Regions from separate parts of the Brevibacillus sp. HB1.4B genome, predicted to be linked through region 3. Evidence: riboswitches for the same ligand, from Rfam matches in the RefSeq annotation. Region 3 holds a riboswitch; each other region holds the start of a gene.
What was found. A riboswitch is a leader RNA that binds a small molecule or an ion and turns the genes downstream of it on or off. The one in region 3 is predicted to bind lysine.
Positions count from the first base shown of each region.

Region 1: it holds a riboswitch for lysine, as region 3 does, so the genes downstream of both, dapD (2,3,4,5-tetrahydropyridine-2,6-dicarboxylate N-acetyltransferase) here and HP398_RS08710 (aspartate kinase) in region 3, are expected to answer to the same signal.
Region 2: it holds a riboswitch for lysine, as region 3 does, so the genes downstream of both, HP398_RS17270 (amino acid permease) here and HP398_RS08710 (aspartate kinase) in region 3, are expected to answer to the same signal.

Region 1 covers NZ_JABSUT010000002.1:510,893-513,161, reverse strand. Annotated here, with positions in the region: gene HP398_RS06955 (GNAT family N-acetyltransferase) at 1-9, opposite strand, end outside; gene HP398_RS06950 (flavodoxin) at 78-518, opposite strand; lysine riboswitch at 660-849, shown strand; gene dapD (2,3,4,5-tetrahydropyridine-2,6-dicarboxylate N-acetyltransferase) at 941-1,651, shown strand; gene HP398_RS06940 (aspartate aminotransferase family protein) at 1,666-2,269, shown strand, end outside.
Region 2 covers NZ_JABSUT010000006.1:318,172-320,440, forward strand. Annotated here, with positions in the region: gene HP398_RS17260 (CGNR zinc finger domain-containing protein) at 1-435, opposite strand, end outside; gene HP398_RS17265 (DinB family protein) at 604-1,098, shown strand; lysine riboswitch at 1,183-1,368, shown strand; gene HP398_RS17270 (amino acid permease) at 1,482-2,269, shown strand, end outside.
Region 3 covers NZ_JABSUT010000003.1:166,710-168,978, reverse strand. Annotated here, with positions in the region: gene HP398_RS08710 (aspartate kinase) at 1-930, opposite strand, end outside; lysine riboswitch at 1,161-1,348, opposite strand; gene uvrC (excinuclease ABC subunit UvrC) at 1,451-2,269, opposite strand, start outside.

The sequences.
Region 1 (2,269 bases), on a different contig from region 3:
TAGTGACATGAGATCAATCCTCCTTAAAAAGTTGGATTGATAGTATAGCATGTGCCAGAGTATTTGGGAAACATCAATTAGCCGAGCAATTCAGCAAATGACACCCCAAATGCTTTGCACGTTTCCACTTCTTTTGCAGTAGGAGAAAGCTCGATTTTCAAACCTTCCAGAGGAGTTTCCGCACCACGCTCGCTCGCCTTTTTCAGCAAAATATCAACAGCTGCACCGACATGCTCGTAAGCGGAGTCGCAAGAGCCAAAAGCAACAACCTTTTTCCCGCTGAGGTCAATATTGTCCATTTCCTCATAAAAATCCAGGCATTCGTCTGGCAGTTCACCGTCGCCCCATGTGTAGGCACCAAGCAAGATTCCGTCGTAAGCTTCGAGTTCTTTTGCGTTCGCATCCATCACTTCTTTTATCTCCAGCTCAGCACCAGTTGAACGAATACCTTCTGCAATTGCTTCAGCAATCTCCTGAGTATTCCCTGTCATGCTCGCGTATACCATCAAAATGCTCATAAAACGTAAAACCTCCAATTCAGATAATGAGTATCATTCTCATCAATAAAAATAATGAAAATGAGAATCGTTGTCAATAACTTTTTTCTTATTGCCACGTTTCATTGATTTTGGTAGAGTTAAATAAAATTATAATAATGTACTCTAAATAGAGGTGCGCCGAAGAAGAGTAAGTCTTTTCGCAATCTGCCAGGGGGCAGGAGAAGGAAGAAAGGCTAAAGCGCCGAAGCTTATGCTATGCCCCTACGTAGCACAGGCTGGGGTGTCTCATGAAAAATGATCATCCTGTCACAAGGGACCTAAAGTCTTTTTGTGGAGCGCTATTTATGATTTGCTTCTGTAGTAGTAAGAGCAATGAGATAGCGAATGCACTCATTGCTTTTTTTGATTTACCATGCTGTTATTTTGAGGAGGATGTAACCATGAACATGATGGATGCCAACGAAATTATCGCGTTTATTCAAAAAAGCGAAAAGAAAACACCAGTGAAGGTATATGTGAAAGGGAACCTGGAGGGAATCGACTTTGGTGCGAGCTCCAAAGCCTTCATTACTGGTCCTACTGGTGTTGTTTTTGGTGAGTGGAAAGAGATTGAGCCAGTGCTCGCTGCTAACGCAGACAAAATTGAAGATTATGTGGTAGAAAGCGACCGTCGCAACTCCGCTATTCCATTGCTGGATACAAAAGGAATTCAAGCACGTATTGAGCCAGGCGCAATTATCCGTGACCAAGTGACAATCGGTAACAATGCGGTCATCATGATGGGTGCTTCCATTAACATCGGCGCAGTTATCGGTGAAGGTACGATGATCGACATGAATGTTGTTGTAGGTGGACGTGGAACCATCGGGAAAAACTGCCACATCGGCGCTGGATCGGTTATCGCAGGCGTTATCGAGCCACCATCTGCACAGCCAGTTGTTGTCGAAGACGATGTTGTCATCGGAGCAAATGCTGTCATTCTGGAAGGTGTTCGCGTAGGAAAAGGTGCTGTCGTTGCAGCGGGTGCTGTCGTGATTGAAGATGTACCTCCATACGTAGTAGTTGCGGGAACGCCTGCTCGTGTGATCAAGCAAATCGATGAAAAAACTCGTTCCAAGACAGAGATCAAGCAGGAGCTACGTCAGCTGTAAGGGAGAGAGTGCACATGGACTGGCGTTCGCTCGATGAACAATATATCGTCTCCTCTTACAAAAGACTTCCGATTGCTATAGAAAAAGGCGAAGGAAATTACTTGTACGATACGAATGGAAAGAGCTACCTCGACTTGTTTACCGGACTCGCGGTAAACGTTCTGGGGCATTCTCATCCGCGCATTGTACAGGCTCTGCGTGAGCAGGGAGAGCGCTTCTTGCATATTTCCAATGTATTTTTAAATAAGCCAGCTATTCGTTTGGCCGAGCGTTTGGTTGCGAACAGCATTAGTGGAAAAGTGTTTTTCACCAACTCTGGTGCAGAGGCTACAGAGTCTGCGATCAAGCTGATTCACAAATGGACGAAGAACGAGGGAGCAGGTCGTGAAGGCATCGTTGTCTTACGCAACAGTTTTCACGGGCGAACACTCGGAGCAGTGCGTCTGACGAGGCAGGCTCACGTCTATCAAGACTTTCCTCAGCCGGCTTTTCCTGTTTATGAACTGGATGTGGAAGACACGGAAGGATTGCGAGCGATTTGCCAGGAAGCAAGACCCGCTGCGGTCCTCATGGAGCCAGTCTTGGGTTCTGGCGGTGTCGTGCCGTTAACGGAAGCGT
Region 2 (2,269 bases), on a different contig from region 3:
CTCGTTGTCACATATTTTGATTCGCTCCAAATGCTGCGGGGCAAGCAGCTCCGCGAAAGAAGCCGCAATTTGTGCCATGACGAGAGGCCAGCCCTCTGTTGAGCTGGATTGCTTTTGCCCGTAGCCGCCCTCCTCATCTACATACAACACCTGTATATGAAAAGGGGCCTGAGCCAAAGCTCTGTTCAATTCCGCAAGGTCGTCCTCTTGGATTCGGTCTCCACGGACAACAGCTTCCAGCATACGTCTCAAACGTTCGCGCAGCTGCAAAAGGGAAGCGGCACACTCCTCATTTATCGGAAGCGGAGCGGTTAGCTTGTATGTTTGCAAAAAGGATGACAGCCATTCCTGGTTCTCCAAACGATTTTCCGCACGACCAGAACCACGCCAATCCCGCCAATCACTATTTAAAAAATCGATACAAAGCCAGTCCATGTTATTATCTCTCCTGACGAAACCCTACATTTTTCTCTCTTGTATGACTATACAGAATATGGTAATATCTTTTTGTAACTATCGTAATCAAATTAACTGGTTACATCTTCATTTCTTACTGCTATTATAGCGTTTCATCAATCTGTTTCACAGACGAGGAGGAAGCGTATGAATCGGAAGGATTTGCTTTTGCATGGATGGGAATGTACGTATGACAAGGAAGACTGGTATCCACCCTTAAAAGAAGCGCTTTCCGGAGTATCAGCAGCCGAGGCCAGCTGGCGCCCTGTGGGAGAAGCAGCCAACACGATCTGGGAAAACATCAGCCACCTTCTTTATTACAAAGAACGCCTGTTGCATCGTCTATTGGGCACTGAATTTCCTAGCTCGGCTGAGACGAACGATGATACCTTCATCCCGTCCGGCGGTCCGGATGACGAAGACGCTTGGCAAGCTACCCTCTTGCGCATGGAAAGCGTCCATCGCCACATTCATGAAAAGCTTTCCTTGCTGACGGATGAGGATTTAAACCAGACGGCTACTTATACGCCCATTTACCAAACCGTGATGAGTCTGGTCCTGCATGATGCGTTTCATACGGGACAAATTGTCCAAATTCGCAAGTTACAAGGCTCTTGGCCTGCCAGACGCTCATTTGAATAACAAAATTTCACATTGATTAATCATAAACAATCCATTATAGTTGATAAATCACATAATTTCATACATGTTATCCTCATCTTTCACGGTGAGGATAGAGGTCGCGGCTTTTATATCATCCTGTACGAGATTCAGAGAAAATCAATGACTCCAGGTAAGGAAAATCCGCCGAAGCTCATATCGCGTCTCTGTGCGATTGGGTTGGGGCTGTACTCGAAAGGGGCAGAACTGTCACGTTTGCATGCCAAGCAAGCGTGGTGAGCTATCTTCAGTGAAGGCTTGGTGGGGATTGGATGATACCGCCCTATGCCATTTTTTTGGCTATGGCGGTTTTTTCGTTTCCGACCTTCCTTCTCAAAAATCAAGAAAGGTCGTGCAAGTAGCTTATGTCACAAAATCAATTGCAACGTGGTTTAAAAGCCCGACACCTGACGATGATCGCCATCGGTGGCTCGATTGGGACGGGATTGTTTCTCGCGAGCGGAGGCTCGATTCATTCCGCCGGACCTGGTGGAGCTTTAGTTGCCTATCTCGCCATTAGTATCATGGTTTACTTTTTAATGACCAGCTTGGGGGAAATGGCGGCCTTCATGCCTGTTTCTGGTTCGTTTTCGACGTATGCCACACGGTTCGTCGATCCATCTCTCGGCTTTGCTCTCGGCTGGAACTACTGGTACAACTGGGCCATTACCATTGCCGTCGAGCTGTCAGCTTCCGCACTCATTATGAAATATTGGTTCCCGGATACCCCAGCGATATTGTGGAGCGCTTTGTTCCTCGGATTGCTGTTTGCCTTGAATCTCCTGTCTGTGAAAGCCTATGGAGAATCTGAATATTGGTTCGCCTTGATTAAAGTAGTAACGGTAATCGTCTTTATTATCGTTGGTGTGTTGATGATTTTTGGCATTATGGGCGGCCAAGCAGTCGGCCTCCAAAACTTCACCAAAGGCGACGCGCCATTCAATGGCGGCTTCATGGCCCTGCTCGGTGTCTTTATGATTGCCGGATTCTCTTTCCAAGGGACAGAGCTCGTTGGTGTCGCAGCTGGGGAGAGCGAAGACCCTGCCCGCAACATTCCGAAGGCCATCCGTCAAATTTTTTGGCGCATCCTACTCTTCTATATCCTCGCTATTTTGATCATCGGGTTGTTGGTTCCATACGATAATCCAAATCT
Region 3 (2,269 bases):
TGCAATTGTAAAAGAAATATTCGTAACAGACGCATCATAAGAGCTTTGGATAATGATATCGACGTTCACCTGATTGTCCGCCAGCGTATTGAACAGACGGGAGAGCGTCCCGACCTTGGCAGGCATGCCGACAACCGTGATTTTGGCTACATCTTCATCGTGTGCAACTCCACTTACTACTCTTCCTGTTTCCATGTTGGCAACCTCCTCAACGTACGTACCATCTTCGGCAGTAAAGCTGGAGCGGACGACCAGCCTTACCTTGTATTTTTTCGCAGCCTCTACTGACCTTGGATGAAGAACCCCTGCACCGAGGTTCGCCAACTCCAGCATCTCATCATACGAGATCGTATCCAGCTTGCTCGCAGCTGGAACCACTCGCGGATCAGCTGTATACACCCCGGACACGTCTGTAAAGATTTCGCATTTCTCAGCGTTCAAGCTCGCTGCGAGTGTAACCGCAGATGTATCCGATCCACCGCGGCCGAGCGTCGTAATTTCACCTTCGTCACTGATCCCTTGGAATCCTGCCACGATCACCACACGACCACGGCCGAGCTCGGATTGAATCCGCTCTGGATCAATCTGCTTGATCCGTGCTCTTCCGTGAATCGCCTCCGTGGTGATTCCAGCCTGCCAGCCCGTAAGAGAAATGGCGTCGTAGCCTTTTGTATGCAAGGCCATCGACAAAAGCGCGATCGATACCTGCTCCCCCGTGGTCAGCAGCATATCCATTTCACGCTCGGATGGGTATGCGCTAATCTGCTTGGCCATACCTACCAACACGTCAGTAGATTTGCCCATTGCAGAAACAACGACTACCACATCATGCCCTTCCTCTTTGTAGCTGACAATTCGATCCGCAACTCGTAAAATTCGCTCAATGGTACCTACAGAGGTGCCTCCATATTTCTGCACGATCAACCCCATGCGGCTTCTCTCCCTTTTTCTCATATCCAATATTGGTATTTATCTCGTATCGTATGGTTTTTCACTATTCTCTCTATAAGGAAAAATCTTGCATTTTATTTTACAAAAAAGGCACCGACAAGGAATAAGACCTGCCGCTGCCTACTGTTTCGACATACCGGTTCCTCCCTCCCAATACACGCGGACAACGAAGATTGACAGTCATCACCATCAAAACTCACATTGACACACCGTGAGATAGCTCTCCATCTGACAATTGGTCATTGTGCAGATGACAGTCCTGCATTTGTTCAACGCAGACCCAGCATGGAGAAAAGCGGGTTTCCCTCCACACTTCGGCGAATTCCCCTTTCCCGTCCCCTTCACAGATTCCCGATCTCAGGGTGGTACTCTTGGTTTTCGCGCCTCTACCTCACTCCATAATGGAAGTGAGGCTAACTATTCTGTTTGAATCGGATTATATCATGAGTCTAAAAATGGATCAATTCCTTTTTAGAGGTTGTTCAAAAAGTTACATGTGCTATGTGTCCAGCTTGCGCAGATGCCCGATGATTTCTTTTGCTAGCTTGTCACCGATCCCTAATTGGCGGAAGTCTTCAACGGTCGCCTCTCGCATTTTTTTCAACGAGCCAAAATGAGAGAACAACAGCTTTCGTCGCTTCTCACCGATACCCGGGATCTCATCTAACTGCGAGGAGAGCATCGTTTTTGTCCGGGATTGTCTGTGGAATGTAATAACAAAACGGTGGACTTCATCTTGGATGCGCTGCAACAAATAAAACTCATAGCTATCACGTCTAAGATTCACAGGCTCTGGCGGATCTCCGTACATGAGCTGAGCGGTGCGGTGCTTCTCGTCCTTCGCAAGTCCACAGACGGGAATATAGAGACCCAGCTCGTTTTCCAGCACGTCCATAGCCGCACTGATTTGGCCTTTTCCACCATCGATCACTATCAGGTCAGGCATCGGCTGGTTTTCTTTCAGCAGGCGTGAGTAACGACGGCGAACCACTTCGCGCATGGAGTCGTAATCATCTGGCCCCTCGACGGTTTTGATCTTGAATTTGCGGTATTCCTTTTTGTCAGGGCGACCATCTGTAAACACAATCATTGCAGACACAGGCTCTGTTCCCTGAATGTTGGAGTTGTCAAACGCTTCAATTCGATGAGGAACCGGAATCCCTAAAATGTGACCAAGATTGTGTACCGCTTGGACTGTACGAGCATCGTCCTTGGACATCAGCGCGAACTTCTCCTGCAAAGCAATACGGGCGTTCTCGGAAGCCATCTTCACGAGCTCATGCTTTTTGCCTCTTTTCGGAGCATGGACTTTGATGCC